DNA from 4 places in the Solibacillus sp. FSL W7-1472 genome. Region 3 is predicted to be linked to each of the others. Evidence: a T-box and tRNA genes for the amino acid it is inferred to sense, from the RefSeq annotation. Region 3 holds a T-box; the other regions hold tRNA genes.
The links. A T-box is a leader RNA that pairs with one kind of tRNA and senses whether it is charged. The one in region 3 lies ahead of leuS (leucine--tRNA ligase), so its partner is inferred to be a tRNA-Leu.

Region 1 (3,990 bases), 1.3 Mb from region 3:
CTGTCTCAACGAGAGACTCGGTGAAATTATAGTACCTGTGAAGATGCAGGTTACCCGCGACAGGACGGAAAGACCCCGTGGAGCTTTACTGTAGCCTGATATTGAATTTTGGTACAACTTGTACAGGATAGGTAGGAGCCAGAGATCTCGGAGCGCCAGCTTCGAAGGAGGCGTCGGTGGGATACTACCCTGGTTGTATTGAACTTCTAACCCATGCCCCTTAGCGGGGTAGGAGACAGTGTCAGGCGGACAGTTTGACTGGGGCGGTCGCCTCCTAAAGAGTAACGGAGGCGCCCAAAGGTTCCCTCAGAATGGTTGGAAATCATTCGTAGAGTGTAAAGGCATAAGGGAGCTTGACTGCGAGACCTACAAGTCGAGCAGGGTCGAAAGACGGGCTTAGTGATCCGGTGGTTCCGCATGGAAGGGCCATCGCTCAACGGATAAAAGCTACCCCGGGGATAACAGGCTTATCTCCCCCAAGAGTCCACATCGACGGGGAGGTTTGGCACCTCGATGTCGGCTCATCGCATCCTGGGGCTGTAGTCGGTCCCAAGGGTTGGGCTGTTCGCCCATTAAAGCGGTACGCGAGCTGGGTTCAGAACGTCGTGAGACAGTTCGGTCCCTATCCGTCGTGGGCGTAGGAAATTTGAGAGGAGCTGTCCTTAGTACGAGAGGACCGGGATGGACATACCGCTGGTGTACCAGTTGTCTTGCCAAAGGCATCGCTGGGTAGCTATGTATGGACGGGATAAGTGCTGAAAGCATCTAAGCATGAAGCCCCCCTCAAGATGAGATTTCCCATTACGCAAGTAAGTAAGACCCCTGAAAGACGATCAGGTAGATAGGTTCGAGGTGGAAGTGCGGTGACGCATGCAGCTGACGAATACTAATCGGTCGAGGACTTAACCACATTTTATTGCACAAATTCAATGAAACGTTTATCCAGTTTTGAAAGAATGATCTTTCTAAGGGTTTCAAGACACAAGCTAAAGGATAGCGCCGTGAATTGGAAGCCGAAAATAGTGAAGTGATGATGGCAAAGAGGTCACACCCGTTCCCATACCGAACACGGAAGTTAAGCTCTTTAGCGCCGATGGTAGTTGGGGGCTTCCCCCTGTGAGAGTAGGACGTCGCTTCGCTAGAATATTGGAGGATTAGCTCAGCTGGGAGAGCACCTGCCTTACAAGCAGGGGGTCGGCGGTTCGAGCCCGTCATCCTCCACCATTTCTAAATGCCGGTGTAGCTCAGTTGGTAGAGCAACTGACTTGTAATCAGTAGGTCGAGGGTTCGACTCCTTTCGCCGGCACCATTTAGAGAGCCATTAGCTCAGTTGGTAGAGCATCTGACTTTTAATCAGAGGGTCGAAGGTTCGAGTCCTTCATGGCTCACCAGTTTTATAAAATTATACATACTGTCAGAATAAATAAATCTTAAGCATTTTGCGGAAGTAGTTCAGTGGTAGAACACCACCTTGCCAAGGTGGGGGTCGCGAGTTCGAACCTCGTCTTCCGCTCCAAAATGCCGGGGTGGCGGAACTGGCAGACGCACAGGACTTAAAATCCTGCGGTGAGTGATCACCGTGCCGGTTCGATTCCGGCCCTCGGCACCATTTTATAATTCTTATCTCTAATAATGCGCGCCCGTAGCTCAATTGGATAGAGCGTCTGACTACGGATCAGAAGGTTGTGGGTTCGACTCCTGCCGGGCGCGCCATAATATATTTTTACTGACATATTCGGAATGTAGCTCAGCTTGGTAGAGCACTTGGTTTGGGACCAAGGGGTCGTAGGTTCGAATCCTGTCATTCCGACCATTATTTATGGGGCCTTAGCTCAGCTGGGAGAGCGCCTGCCTTGCACGCAGGAGGTCAGCGGTTCGATCCCGCTAGGCTCCACCATTTATATTTTATTCCCTTTGGAGGTATACCCAAGTCTGGCTGAAGGGATCGGTCTTGAAAACCGACAGGCGGGTAACACCGCGCGGGGGTTCGAATCCCTCTACCTCCTCCATTTTTAATATTTTTACTTTAGATGTTGGTCCCGTGGTGTAGCGGTTAACATGCCTGCCTGTCACGCAGGAGATCGCCGGTTCGATCCCGGTCGGGACCGCCATTTTTTTTATGGGTTTGTAGCTCAGTTGGTAGAGCATTAGATTGAAGCTCTAAGTGTCGGCGGTTCGATTCCGTCCAAACCCACCATACTATGGGCCTATAGCTCAGCTGGTTAGAGCGCACGCCTGATAAGCGTGAGGTCGATGGTTCGAGTCCATTTAGGCCCACCATAGTATTATTCCGAAGTAGCTCAGTTGGTAGAGCATCCGGCTGTTAACCGGCAGGTCGCAGGTTCGAGTCCTGCCTTCGGAGCCATTGGCCCGTTGGTCAAGTGGTTAAGACACCGCCCTTTCACGGCGGTAACACGGGTTCGAATCCCGTACGGGTCATATACACTTGAAAGAAAACACATTGCAGATTTTGCAATGTGTTTTTTGTTATTTTAAAAATGAATTCAACATAGGGAATTATTTGAAATACTGAATGTTAAGGAGTTTGAAGAAATGAGTATGATAGCCTATATAGGCTTTAATTTTCCGATAAAACTAAATGAAGGTGATGTAGAACATGAATATGAAGTTGACTATGTTTACCCCGATGCAGAACATCTTAACATAGTTAAACAAAAGCATTTTACGACACCCTATATCTTTGAGATTTTACAATTTGCAAATCCTATTTGGGAATTGACGGACTATAATAAGGCTTATTCTCCACATAACTATGAAAAATCTAAAAAAAAATTTCTCAATTTATGTCATTCTCTAAAAGAATTGCTCCCGAAAGGTGATATTTGTGAAATATATATCTGCTGGGACGGAGAAGAAAATGAAGACCTTGAAGTTGAATTGAAGATTAATTTAAATGATTTACAAATTGAAGCCATTGAAATATATGAAAAGTGCTTTATTCGTGTAGAAAACTAAAGGTTAAATTAGAGTATGAGTATTGTCATGAAAGGAAAATAATTAGAGGAACTTAATTTGCTGAGCTCCTCTAATTATTTATTTCAAAATCAACAATTAAATTTAACAGAGCCTTTTGTTTAGTAAAGGGAGGGCCATCAATAAAAATGAAGGTTACCTGGTAGACTGTCCAGCTGTAATGAGCGATACAAATAGTAAATCATACAGCTATTACAACTTTATACTTTAATAAAAAACATCCTACAGACAAATCGCTTTCGGCATGGACGATTTATCGATGTAGGATGTTTTTTTGAGATATATTATAAAAGGGATGCGTGGAAAATTGTTCAAAGTTCAATTGTTATACTATGTGATTAAAAATGAAGAATTTTACGTTCTATAAAAATTGGGCAGAATTTTTATAGATGCTGCATTAACGGAATGCAGCTTTAAATTCTCCAGTCACTTCCTGGTGACCATTATTCGACTCATACGCTTGCTCGATCTCTAATTCAAAACGATCCATAATCGGAATATCGTTTACAGAGAATAAGTACGAATCTTTTGAAGCATAGTGCTCATACCAAGCCCAGTTTGGAACGACAAAGTAATCGCCTTTTTTCCAGTCAAAGCGTGTACCGTTAATAACTGTATAGCCTTCACCTCTATGCACCTGATAAACAGTAGAATGCGTATGGCGTAAAGCTTTTGTATGCATGCCAGCTGGTAAGTGCTGCATACGTGTACCTAATGTCGGGTTGGCTGCTTTACCTGTAGAAGGATTAATATATTCAACAGCAAAACCATGATGCGGGTCCGGATCAAATGACATTAAGCCTTTAATTCCTTCAACCGTACGATCCCATTTATAGTTGGCAAGTGGTGCTACTGTATACTTGTCATCTCCGACAGGTCGTACCATTCCTCCACGATAACGCTTTTCCGTGAAGTTATCCGGAATATTCGGCTCTTGTAAACCGCCTTCATAAGGATCGAAGAAAGTACCGCCGATTCCGTATAAAGTCGGGATAT
Region 2 (3,990 bases), 490 kb from region 3:
AGGCCCGTTGGTCAAGTGGTTAAGACACCGCCCTTTCACGGCGGTAACACGGGTTCGAATCCCGTACGGGTCACCAAAAGATACATAAGTAGTATCCAGCATTGGAGGATTAGCTCAGCTGGGAGAGCACCTGCCTTACAAGCAGGGGGTCGGCGGTTCGAGCCCGTCATCCTCCACCATTAAACAAATAGTATTATCGCGGGGTGGAGCAGTGGTAGCTCGTCGGGCTCATAACCCGAAGGTCGCAGGTTCAAGTCCTGCCCCCGCAACCAAATGGTCCCGTGGTGTAGCGGTTAACATGCCTGCCTGTCACGCAGGAGATCGCCGGTTCGATCCCGGTCGGGACCGCCATTTTTTAAAAAAATTAATTTGTGGGTTTGTAGCTCAGTTGGTAGAGCATTAGATTGAAGCTCTAAGTGTCGGCGGTTCGATTCCGTCCAAACCCACCATATTTTTGCCGGTGTAGCTCAGTTGGTAGAGCAACTGACTTGTAATCAGTAGGTCGAGGGTTCGACTCCTTTCGCCGGCACCATTACCTGGAGGGGTAGCGAAGTGGCTAAACGCGGCGGACTGTAAATCCGCTCCTTAGGGTTCGGCGGTTCGAATCCGTCCCCCTCCACCATCCTTTTGATAGGGGCATAGTTTAAAGGTAGAACTACGGTCTCCAAAACCGTCAGTGTGGGTTCGATTCCTACTGCCCCTGCCAAATAACTTAAAAATACTTAAAATAATATAGTGGCGGTTGTGGCGAAGTGGTTAACGCACCTGATTGTGGTTCAGGCATTCGTGGGTTCGATTCCCATCAGTCGCCCCATTTTTATTTAGGTTTAAGTGTTAAAATTATAATATAGTGGCGGTTGTGGCGAAGTGGTTAACGCACCTGATTGTGGTTCAGGCATTCGTGGGTTCGATTCCCATCAGTCGCCCCATTCTATATCATAATTTAAATATTTGGGGTATAGCCAAGCGGTAAGGCAACGGATTTTGATTCCGTCATGCCCTGGTTCGAATCCAGGTACCCCAGCCATTTTTTTATTTTGCGGAAGTAGTTCAGTGGTAGAACACCACCTTGCCAAGGTGGGGGTCGCGAGTTCGAACCTCGTCTTCCGCTCCAAATATGGCGGCATAGCCAAGTGGTAAGGCACAGGTCTGCAACACCTTTATCACCGGTTCAAATCCGGTTGCCGCCTCCATATTTTATTTAATCGGAGAAACCGATTTTTTTTTACCTTATTTTGCCGAGTTGGTGGAATGGCAGACACGACGGACTCAAAATCCGTTGCCGCGAGGCGTGTGGGTTCAAGTCCCACACTCGGTATCTGAAAAAAAGACTTCACAGTTCATACTGTGAGGTCTTTTTTTATTTTTATAATCGATATATAAAGTCCCATAATCTTTTTAAAGAGCATAGAATAGATTATAGAATCCGACTTCAACAGTGGTATTTATAAGTGAAATTAGGAAAGAATAGATTCATCGATTCTTTTATATGATAATGAGAAAAATAAAGTCTGCGTACGGAATATTGGGAAATTAGTATGGGAGAATATCATATTATATACAAAGGAAATTAGTATGTTTTCCAGAAAATCCTGCACGTTTTTTCTGGCGTATTAAAATTATTTACTATAAAATTAACATAGTGATGTTAGGAATGAATTTTAAAAAAACGCATTTTATTTAAGTGATATAAATTATGGAATATAGCGAGGAAGTAGGGAATTAAACAAATGAATGTAGCAACAAATTTTAAGTGGATTGAAGCGGCAAACTATGGTGAGTTGAGTAAAATTGCTGCAACAATTTTTATAGATCAATTAAAAAAGGATAGTTCAACGGTATTTGGAATGGCTACAGGAGGTACCCCGGAAGGCTTTTATAAAAAGCTTGTAGCTGCGTATAAGGCAGGCGAAGTATCTTTTAAACAAGCCAAGTCTTTCAACTTGGATGAATATATCGGTATTAATCCGGCAAATGAAGCGAGCTACCATTATTATATGGACTATAACCTGTTTAATCATATCGATATGAAACGGGAAAATATTTATTTACCAGCTGGTAATAAGTCGAATTTAGAAAAAGCTGCCGCTGAATATGATGCATTGATTAATGCGGCGGGAAATATTGATATACAGCTTTTAGGAATTGGTGTAAATGGACATATCGGTTTTAATGAACCTGGAACTCCTTTTGATTTAGGTACAAATATTGTAGAGCTTGCACAGTCTACACGTGAAGCGAATCAAGTCTATTTTGATTCTATTGATGATGTGCCGACACATGCCATTACAATGGGGATCAAAACAATTTTAAGTTCTAAAAAGATTGTATTATTAATTTCAGGTGCATCAAAACAGGAGGCATTTGAACGTTTACGCAGCGGTGTCGTAACAGAAGATTTCCCTGCGAGCGCACTGCACAACCATCCAGATGTGACGGTTATTTATACAGATGTAAAATAAGGTAAAGGAGTGCATACATTGTGCACTCCTTTATTTGATCGATGAAATAAATACTCCTGTAATTACCGCAATGCCTCCGATTACTTGAGCGATGAGGAGTTGCTCATTTAAAAACAGTACAGCAAAGATTGTGGCAAATAGAGGAATAAAGTTTAAATAGATTCCTGCTTTGTTTGCTCCTAATGAGACAACGCCATTGTTCCAGCTTAAAAAGGCAACTATCGAAGCAATGATCCCTACATAAAAAATCGCCCCAATTGTCGAAGCGTTCCATACGATTGCTTGTGATGTTGTTAGTAGTTCATATACTGCGAACGGCAGTAACATAATAGCTCCGATTGCAATCGTCACTAAAAACGTAGAATAACCCGGCAGCTTACCTGCGTACTTTTTAATGAGTAATGAATAGAAACTCCAGCACACTACCGCAATCAAAACGATCAAGTCCCCTTTGTTGAATGAAAATGAAAGCAGGCTTTGTAATGAGCCTCCGGATATAATAAAGAGCACTCCGGCTAAAGAAAGCAGTGTGCCGATCATTTGGAACTTCGTTAACCGTTCTTTTAAAAAGATAAAGCTCAGTATGTATATAATAATCGGTGTTGATGAATTCATTAAAGATGCATTAATGGATGTTGTATCATGCAAGCCGATGTAGACGAGTGTATTGAATGCGGCAACTCCTGTTATTGCTAAAATGATGACAGCACCCCAATGCTGTTTCAGCGCAGGCCATTCTTTTTTCGTCCGGTTGTAAGCGATTGGGAAAAATACGAGAAAGGCAACAATCCAACGTAAAAAGGCAAGTGTAATCGGAGGAATATCTCCTGAAACAGCTCGTCCAATTACAAAGTTGCCGCCCCACAATAAAGTAGCCAAAATGAGCAGTAGCTGTGGTGGAAATTTCATTATTGAGCATCTCCTTATATTGGAAATTGATTTTATCTATTATAGGGACAACCACATGGAATTTGCAATGCGCTTTACATAAAACGCTATGATACAATAACGACAGAAGCAAAAGGAGGTCATTAGCATGAAAATTCGACCAGCAAGGTTACAGCATGGCGATACAGTAGGATTAGTTAATTTAAGTAGTCCGCTTAATATAGAATCAGTAGGGGATAAATTAGCGTTTTTAGAGGAATTAGGTTTAAAGTATAAGCTTGGTAATACGGTACAGGCATACGAAGGCTATTTGGCAGGTTCCGACGAGGAGCGGATTAAAGACTTCCACCAAATGATTGTTGATCCGGAAGTGAAGGCAGTCTTTTTAGTGAAGGGCGGCTACGGAATCTCAAGAATCATCGATAAGATAAGCTATCCATTAATCGAGGACAATCCGAAAATAATTTGGGGCTTTTCCGATGTGACGACTTTACATACACAAGTAAACGAGTTTGCAAATTTAGTGACATTCCATGGTCCGATGCTGTCTAGTCCAAAAGGGGAACTGGACCCTCTTTCTAAAAAAATGTTCCAGCAGCTATTCCAGCCGATTGAAATTCAGTATACAGAAAGCATTTCA
Region 3 (3,990 bases):
CGCTGCTTCGAACTTTTCCTTTAGTACTTCAAGTGGAGCGTGTGTATTTGTATACGCTTGGAAGTAGGCCATTGTTAAGCCGTCTTTCCATTTGTTCTCCATTTTTGCTTTGATCTTTTCGAACTGTACGGGAATCGGATCGACTTTACTGCCCGCAAAGTCACCTGAACCAGCTGCTGAACAAAATGTACAACCGCCAAAAGCGACCGTCCCATCACGGTTTGGACAATCAAACCCTGCATCCAAAGCGACTTTGTATACTTTCTTTCCGAATTCGTTTCGTAAATAGCGATTCCATGTATAATAACGTTTCCCATCTGACGGGAAAGGAAAATTTGTTTCTGTCATTCCTTGTTCACTCCTCTAACGTATTATTCTAACATGGACAGAACATCGTGTCCTAATAGAAATCTTTTTCTTGTACAAATTCCTGTTAAAGAATAAACTAGTAAATTGAGCAAATATTGAAGGAGGAAAGTTAGTGCCGAAACAAGTATGGCTATTAATTATTGGTACATTCGTAAATACGGTCGGAAATTCGTTTTTATGGCCTTTAAATAGTATTTATATTCATGATCATTTAGGAAAATCCTTAACTACCGCTGGAATTGTCCTTATGTTAAATTCATTGGCTGGTGTTTTCGGCAATCTAGTAGGCGGTTACTTATTTGATAAATTAGGTGGCTATAAAGCAATTTTAATTGGGGTTGTATTTAATTTATTGTCAATCACACTATTAACGATTTGGCATGATTGGCCACAATACATCATATTTTTAACGATGATGGGCTTTAGTGGAGGGATTGTATACCCGGCGATTTATGCGATTGCAGGAAGTGCCTGGCCAGAAGGAGGTCGACGTGCTTTTAACTCGATCTTTTTGGCAAACAACGTAGGGGTCGCAATCGGCCCGGCATTGGCTGGCATTGTTGCCGATATTAAGTTTGACTATGTATTTAGTGCGAATCTATTTTTCTATGCTGTATTTTTTGTACTTGTCATCACAACATATAAGCGTTTTGATATGAAGGGACTGACAACAAAACCTTTCTCAGGTAATGAGACAAAAAGAAGAAACAGAGGGCCGATTGTGGCGCTTAGTATATTAAGTATATCTTTAATCGTCTGCTGGTTAAGCTACTCCCAATGGAGCGCGACCATTTCTTCTTATACACAAGGATTAGGAATGAGCCTGTCTGAATACAGTTTACTCTGGACAATCAACGGCTTTATGATCGTTGCTGTTCAGCCGATTATCCGTCCGCTTGTTACACGTTGGGAAAACAAAATAAAGCATCAGCTGGTGCTTGGGCTGATATTGATGTCGCTATCTTATATCGTCGTTTATTTTGCCCAGGACTTTAAGATGTTTGCTGCAGCGATGGTCATTTTGACATTTGGGGAAGTGTTCTTCACACCGGTCATTCCGATGATTGCCAATAAACTGGCACCTCATGGACAAGAAGGTTTTTATCAAGGGCTCGTCAATAGTGCATCGACAATTGGGCGGATGATTGGGCCTGTGTTTGGCGGGTTAATGGTAGATTTATATGGCATGCAAATATTAATGCTTATATTATCGGTACTAATTATCGTTGCCATTATTCCATGTCTGCTCTTTGATCGTACGCTAGGAAAAGAACAAACATAAAACAGTTACTTGTGCTTTTGTGTTGAATTCGTTAAAATGAATGAAATAATAATATTGACTGTGATGAGGAATAGTAAATGGACACACTTTATAGAGAGCTGGCGGCAGGTGGAAGCCGGTAAGTGTCAAGTTGAACTCGCCTCGGAGTTTGCTTTAGTGAAGTAATAGTAGCTAATGGCCGTGTATTCGCGTTAAGAAATGAAGCTGAGTGCTGCGTCACTAATTTGGGTGGTACCGCGGGAGTAAAAAATATCTCTCGTCCCTTCTTATCATAAGATGGGACGGGATTTTTTTATTTTTTGAATATTCTGTTAAATCATTGATGATACGCCTAAAATACATAAACCACAGCAAGAATATATTTAAAGGAGGAATTATTGTGAGTTTTAATCATCAGCAAATTGAGAAAAAGTGGCAAACGTTTTGGGATGTCAATAAAACATTCAAAACTGAAAATGAAATGGATAAGCCAAAGTTTTATGCATTGGATATGTTCCCTTACCCATCAGGTGCGGGTCTGCACGTAGGACACCCTGAAGGTTATACAGCGACAGATATTTTGTCTCGTTTTAAACGTATGCAAGGCTACAATGTCCTTCATCCAATGGGTTGGGATGCATTCGGTTTACCTGCAGAGCAATATGCACTTGATACAGGGAATGACCCAGCTGAATTTACAGCTAAAAACATCGCGACATTCAAACGTCAAATTAACGAGCTAGGCTTCTCTTATGACTGGGATCGTGAAATTAACACAACTGACCCGTCTTATTATAAATGGACGCAATGGATTTTCACTAAGTTAGTGGAAATGGATTTAGCGTATGTAGATGAAGTGGCAGTAAACTGGTGTGAAGCATTAGGTACGGTTCTTGCTAACGAGGAAGTAATCGACGGAGTTTCTGAGCGTGGCGGTCACCCGGTAGTACGTCGTCCGATGCGACAATGGGTACTGCGTATTACAAAATATGCAGACCGTTTAGTCGATGATTTAGTTGATGTTGACTGGCCTGAATCAATTAAGGAAATGCAACGTAACTGGATCGGCCGTTCTGAAGGCGCACAAGTGAAATTCACTGTTGCTGGCACAGACAAAAACTTCGAAGTATTTACAACACGTCCGGATACATTATTTGGCGCGACATACTGTGTATTAGCACCAGAGCATAAATTAGTAGCTGACATTACTACTGCAGAGCAAAAAGAAGCAGTAGAGGCATACTTGGAAAAAGTATCATTAAAATCTGATTTAGAACGTACAGACTTAGCAAAAGAAAAAACAGGTGTATTCACAGGTGCTTATGCAGTGAACCCGATCAACGGCAAACAAGTGCCGATCTGGATTGCGGATTATGTATTGGCAACATACGGAACTGGTGCAATTATGGCTGTTCCTGCACATGATGAGCGTGACTATGAATTTGCAAAAGAGTTCAATTTAGAAATCATTCCAGTTCTTGAAGGCGGAGACATTGAGAATGAAGCATTCACTGGTGACGGTGCGCATATTAACTCGGACTTCTTAAACGGATTAAATAAAGCAGACGGTATTGCGAAGGCAATTGAATGGTTAGTGGAAAATGGTGTAGGGGAAAAGAAAATTACTTACCGTTTACGCGACTGGTTATTCAGCCGTCAACGCTACTGGGGAGAACCAATTCCAGTAATTCACTGGGAAGATGGCACAATGACTACGATTCCTGTAGAGGAACTGCCATTGGAATTACCGAAAACAACAAATATCCGTCCTTCAGGTACTGGTGAATCACCACTTGCAAATATTGAAGAATGGGTGAATGTAGTTGATCCAGTAACAGGCAAAAAAGGACGCCGTGAAACGAATACAATGCCACAATGGGCCGGTTCATCATGGTACTTCCTGCGCTATATCGATCCGAAAAATGATCAGGCGCTTGCAGATCCGGAACTATTAAAACATTGGCTACCAGTCGATATTTATATCGGTGGCGCAGAGCACGCGGTACTTCACTTACTATACGCACGCTTCTGGCATAAAGTGCTTTATGATTTAGGACTTGTTCATACGAAGGAACCGTTCCAAAAGTTATTTAACCAAGGGATGATTCTAGGTGAAGGCAATGAAAAAATGTCTAAATCTAAAGGCAATGTTGTAAACCCTGATGACATTATCGTTTCACATGGTGCTGATACATTACGTTTATACGAAATGTTCATGGGTCCACTGGAAGCTTCTGTAGCATGGAGCACGAACGGTCTTGACGGGGCACGTCGTTTCCTAGATCGTATTTGGCGTCTATTCGTCACAGATGAAGGAAAGCTTGCTGCAAAAGTTCAAGATTCTGCTGACACAACATTGG
Region 4 (3,990 bases), 1.5 Mb from region 3:
ATGAACTCTTTCGCACTAATCGAGTAGGATTGACCGTTCGTTGTCACAACAATTGTTCCATCCTGTGCAGTTGCGTAAGCTTTTGTACCAACCGTTTTAATGTTTGAAAGCACTTCTTTATGAGGATGGCCATAGCTGTTGCCTTCTTCATAACTTAAAATAACCGCTTTCGGATTTACTTTTTGTAAAAATCCAAGCGAACTACTTGAACTTGAACCGTGATGACCCGCTTTTAAAATCGTTGCGGAAACATCATATTTCTTCGCAATTTGCTCTTCGATTCCTGCATCCGCATCGCCCATCAATAAGAAAGACATATTTTGATACGTCAGTTTTAATACGATGGAAGCATCATTCATATCACTTGCTTGTGCATTGACAGCTAAAACTTGAGTTTTCACATTTGAATCCAATGAAATCAAGTCTCCCGCTTTCGGCTCTGTATAAGGAATTTTTTTATCGACTACCATCTGCAGTAAATTTTCATATGTTACCGTTGTATGGACTTTCCCGCTGTTAATAAACTCGCCAACCGTAAAGCTTTCCAGTACTGCAGCTAATCCACCGATATGATCGGCATCTGGATGTGTTGCTACTACGTAATCAAGCTTCTTCACATTTTTAGATTTTAAATAAGCAACAACCGTGCTGCCGTATTCTTTCGTCCCTGCATCAATAAGCATTGTTTTTCCATTTGGTGCTTGAACGAAAATCGAGTCTCCTTGTCCAACATCTAAAAAGTGTACGTTCAATTTAGAAGATGTTGAGCCTAAACCTTCCTGATATTTCACTGCACGTGCTAAAAATGCAGAAATATGAGCACGCGTTAAATTATTCGCAGGCTTAAATGTACCATCCTCATAACCAGTTGTAATATTGGCTGCAGCTAATTGGCTCACTGCTTCATATGCCGTATGCCCTTTTTTCACATCTTTAAAGGTTTTCGTGCCATTCGGTAAATCAAATGCACGTGCAATAAATGCAGCCATATGATCACGTGTCACTTTTGTCGTCGGCTTAAATGTACCATCCGTATAGCCGTTAATGATACCGGCCTCCACAGCTGATTGAATATACCCACTGTTTTTATGAGACTTCGGAACATCTTTAAACTTCGTAGCTCGCTGTGTGCCGTCAAGACCAACAGCTTTTGCGACCATGACAGCCACTTCTTCGCGTGTCACAATGTCCTTTACACCGTATATCTTTTTATCGACGCTAATAATACCTTTATCCAATAAAAAAGCTATATCCTGATAGTTACTATGCTTTGGCGTTACATCAGTAAACACTTGTTCCGCACTTGTTGGTGTAGCATATAACATCGAAGATATAGTTAGTAGAAACACTAATAATAGACTAAATACTTTTTTCATTTTCTAACCTCCCTTATTCATTATAGATTTTTCAATAAAGAAAGAAAGTTATTTTTGAATAGTATTTAAATAATCTTTTGGTAGTAATGGATTGTTCATCCTTTTCATGACCACACAAAATTATAATTGGGATTTGTCGCTTTTTCCCTTTTTTTCAACAACTTAATATCGTTAAACTAATATCCTATTTCGAGAAGGACTATAAGAAATTTAAAATCCTTTACAAATAAAAAAAGCATGCAGCTTCTGCTACATGCTTAGAAATGACCCGTACGGGATTCGAACCCGTGTTACCGCCGTGAAAGGGCGGTGTCTTAACCACTTGACCAACGGGCCATGGCTCCGAAGGCAGGATTCGAACCTGCGACCTGCCGGTTAACAGCCGGATGCTCTACCAACTGAGCTACTTCGGAATAATTATATATGGTGGGCCTAAATGGACTCGAACCATCGACCTCACGCTTATCAGGCGTGCGCTCTAACCAGCTGAGCTATAGGCCCTATTTAAAAACTGGAGCGGGTGATCGGAATCGAACCGACAACATCAGCTTGGAAGGCTGAGGTTTTACCACTAAACTACACCCGCATATGGTGGGTTTGGACGGAATCGAACCGCCGACACTTAGAGCTTCAATCTAATGCTCTACCAACTGAGCTACAAACCCATAAATGGCGGTCCCGACCGGGATCGAACCGGCGATCTCCTGCGTGACAGGCAGGCATGTTAACCGCTACACCACGGGACCATTTGGTTGCGGGGGCAGGACTTGAACCTGCGACCTTCGGGTTATGAGCCCGACGAGCTACCACTGCTCCACCCCGCGACAATATTATGTTTGAACCTGTTTTAATAAACAGTTAGTAAAAATGGAGGAGGTAGAGGGATTCGAACCCCCGCGCGGTGTTACCCGCCTGTCGGTTTTCAAGACCGATCCCTTCAGCCAGACTTGGGTATACCTCCAAAATTTTAAAATGGCTACCGAGGGAGTCGAACCCACGACCTTTCGGGTATGAACCGAATGCTCTAGCCAGCTGAGCTAGGTAGCCATGATCAATAGTTATCTCTACTAGTTAAAGCAATGTAAGCTCTATCCAGTTGAGTTATATGGCGCGCCCGGCAGGAGTCGAACCCACAACCTTCTGATCCGTAGTCAGACGCTCTATCCAATTGAGCTACGGGCGCATATTGTTTATTTATAAAGATGGTGCCGAGGGCCGGAATCGAACCGGCACGGTGATCACTCACCGCAGGATTTTAAGTCCTGTGCGTCTGCCAGTTCCGCCACCCCGGCATTTTTGGAGCGGAAGACGAGGTTCGAACTCGCGACCCCCACCTTGGCAAGGTGGTGTTCTACCACTGAACTACTTCCGCAAAATGCTTAAGATATTTTTACTCTGACAGTATATATAATGATTATAAACTGGTGAGCCATGAAGGACTCGAACCTTCGACCCTCTGATTAAAAGTCAGATGCTCTACCAACTGAGCTAATGGCTCTTGATTAAAATGGTGGAGGATGACGGGCTCGAACCGCCGACCCCCTGCTTGTAAGGCAGGTGCTCTCCCAGCTGAGCTAATCCTCCAAAAAAAATAAGCGAAGCGACGTCCTACTCTCGCAGGGGGAAGCCCCCAACTACCATCGGCGCTAAAGAGCTTAACTTCCGTGTTCGGTATGGGAACGGGTGTGACCTCTTTGCCATCATCACTTCACTTAATTATTTAGTTAAAAGAAATTTCATTCTTTCAAAACTGGATAAACGTTTCATTGAATTGAGCAATAAAATGTGGTTAAGTCCTCGACCGATTAGTATTCGTCAGCTGCATGCGTCACCGCACTTCCACCTCGAACCTATCTACCTGATCGTCTTTCAGGGGTCTTACTTACTTGCGTAATGGGAAATCTCATCTTGAGGGGGGCTTCATGCTTAGATGCTTTCAGCACTTATCCCGTCCATACATAGCTACCCAGCGATGCCTTTGGCAAGACAACTGGTACACCAGCGGTATGTCCATCCCGGTCCTCTCGTACTAAGGACAGCTCCTCTCAAATTTCCTACGCCCACGACGGATAGGGACCGAACTGTCTCACGACGTTCTGAACCCAGCTCGCGTACCGCTTTAATGGGCGAACAGCCCAACCCTTGGGACCGACTACAGCCCCAGGATGCGATGAGCCGACATCGAGGTGCCAAACCTCCCCGTCGATGTGGACTCTTGGGGGAGATAAGCCTGTTATCCCCGGGGTAGCTTTTATCCGTTGAGCGATGGCCCTTCCATGCGGAACCACCGGATCACTAAGCCCGTCTTTCGACCCTGCTCGACTTGTAGGTCTCGCAGTCAAGCTCCCTTATGCCTTTACACTCTACGAATGATTTCCAACCATTCTGAGGGAACCTTTGGGCGCCTCCGTTACTCTTTAGGAGGCGACCGCCCCAGTCAAACTGTCCGCCTGACACTGTCTCCTACCCCGCTAAGGGGCATGGGTTAGAAGTTCAATACAACCAGGGTAGTATCCCACCGACGCCTCCTTCGAAGCTGGCGCTCCGAGATCTCTGGCTCCTACCTATCCTGTACAAGTTGTACCAAAATTCAATATCAGGCTACAGTAAAGCT

Region 1: it has a tRNA-Leu gene. The T-box ahead of leuS (leucine--tRNA ligase) is inferred to sense a tRNA for this amino acid. The anticodon was not compared.
Region 2: it has a tRNA-Leu gene. The T-box ahead of leuS (leucine--tRNA ligase) is inferred to sense a tRNA for this amino acid. The anticodon was not compared.
Region 4: it has a tRNA-Leu gene. The T-box ahead of leuS (leucine--tRNA ligase) is inferred to sense a tRNA for this amino acid. The anticodon was not compared.

Annotation. Positions count from the first base shown of each region.
Region 1 is NZ_CP150208.1:213,117-217,106, forward strand. It holds rRNA gene MKY07_RS01045 (23S ribosomal RNA) at 1-910, shown strand, start outside; rRNA gene rrf (5S ribosomal RNA) at 1,024-1,139, shown strand; tRNA gene MKY07_RS01055 (tRNA-Val) at 1,149-1,224, shown strand; tRNA gene MKY07_RS01060 (tRNA-Thr) at 1,234-1,309, shown strand; tRNA gene MKY07_RS01065 (tRNA-Lys) at 1,316-1,391, shown strand; tRNA gene MKY07_RS01070 (tRNA-Gly) at 1,442-1,516, shown strand; tRNA gene MKY07_RS01075 (tRNA-Leu) at 1,521-1,609, shown strand; tRNA gene MKY07_RS01080 (tRNA-Arg) at 1,637-1,713, shown strand; tRNA gene MKY07_RS01085 (tRNA-Pro) at 1,737-1,813, shown strand; tRNA gene MKY07_RS01090 (tRNA-Ala) at 1,822-1,897, shown strand; tRNA gene MKY07_RS01095 (tRNA-Ser) at 1,917-2,009, shown strand; tRNA gene MKY07_RS01100 (tRNA-Asp) at 2,036-2,111, shown strand; tRNA gene MKY07_RS01105 (tRNA-Phe) at 2,122-2,197, shown strand; tRNA gene MKY07_RS01110 (tRNA-Ile) at 2,204-2,280, shown strand; tRNA gene MKY07_RS01115 (tRNA-Asn) at 2,290-2,365, shown strand; tRNA gene MKY07_RS01120 (tRNA-Glu) at 2,368-2,439, shown strand; gene MKY07_RS01125 (hypothetical protein) at 2,554-2,976, shown strand; gene MKY07_RS01130 (cupin domain-containing protein) at 3,392-3,990, opposite strand, start outside.
Region 2 is NZ_CP150208.1:3,358,703-3,362,692, reverse strand. It holds tRNA gene MKY07_RS16870 (tRNA-Glu) at 2-76, shown strand; tRNA gene MKY07_RS16865 (tRNA-Val) at 104-179, shown strand; tRNA gene MKY07_RS16860 (tRNA-Met) at 198-272, shown strand; tRNA gene MKY07_RS16855 (tRNA-Asp) at 276-351, shown strand; tRNA gene MKY07_RS16850 (tRNA-Phe) at 374-449, shown strand; tRNA gene MKY07_RS16845 (tRNA-Thr) at 457-532, shown strand; tRNA gene MKY07_RS16840 (tRNA-Tyr) at 539-622, shown strand; tRNA gene MKY07_RS16835 (tRNA-Trp) at 633-706, shown strand; tRNA gene MKY07_RS16830 (tRNA-His) at 739-814, shown strand; tRNA gene MKY07_RS16825 (tRNA-His) at 854-929, shown strand; tRNA gene MKY07_RS16820 (tRNA-Gln) at 953-1,027, shown strand; tRNA gene MKY07_RS16815 (tRNA-Gly) at 1,040-1,114, shown strand; tRNA gene MKY07_RS16810 (tRNA-Cys) at 1,120-1,193, shown strand; tRNA gene MKY07_RS16805 (tRNA-Leu) at 1,238-1,318, shown strand; gene nagB (glucosamine-6-phosphate deaminase) at 1,731-2,462, shown strand; gene MKY07_RS16795 (DMT family transporter) at 2,493-3,371, opposite strand; gene MKY07_RS16790 (LD-carboxypeptidase) at 3,499-3,990, shown strand, end outside.
Region 3 is NZ_CP150208.1:2,869,441-2,873,430, reverse strand. It holds gene MKY07_RS14235 (TIGR01212 family radical SAM protein) at 1-348, opposite strand, end outside; gene MKY07_RS14230 (MFS transporter) at 482-1,651, shown strand; T-box leader at 1,703-1,918, shown strand; gene leuS (leucine--tRNA ligase) at 2,031-3,990, shown strand, end outside.
Region 4 is NZ_CP150208.1:443,671-447,660, reverse strand. It holds gene MKY07_RS02235 (S-layer homology domain-containing protein) at 1-1,376, opposite strand, end outside; tRNA gene MKY07_RS02230 (tRNA-Glu) at 1,641-1,712, opposite strand; tRNA gene MKY07_RS02225 (tRNA-Asn) at 1,714-1,789, opposite strand; tRNA gene MKY07_RS02220 (tRNA-Ile) at 1,801-1,877, opposite strand; tRNA gene MKY07_RS02215 (tRNA-Gly) at 1,889-1,962, opposite strand; tRNA gene MKY07_RS02210 (tRNA-Phe) at 1,966-2,041, opposite strand; tRNA gene MKY07_RS02205 (tRNA-Asp) at 2,047-2,122, opposite strand; tRNA gene MKY07_RS02200 (tRNA-Met) at 2,126-2,200, opposite strand; tRNA gene MKY07_RS02195 (tRNA-Ser) at 2,245-2,337, opposite strand; tRNA gene MKY07_RS02190 (tRNA-Met) at 2,350-2,423, opposite strand; tRNA gene MKY07_RS02185 (tRNA-Arg) at 2,483-2,559, opposite strand; tRNA gene MKY07_RS02180 (tRNA-Leu) at 2,580-2,668, opposite strand; tRNA gene MKY07_RS02175 (tRNA-Gly) at 2,674-2,748, opposite strand; tRNA gene MKY07_RS02170 (tRNA-Lys) at 2,799-2,874, opposite strand; tRNA gene MKY07_RS02165 (tRNA-Val) at 2,885-2,960, opposite strand; rRNA gene rrf (5S ribosomal RNA) at 2,972-3,087, opposite strand; rRNA gene MKY07_RS02155 (23S ribosomal RNA) at 3,162-3,990, opposite strand, start outside.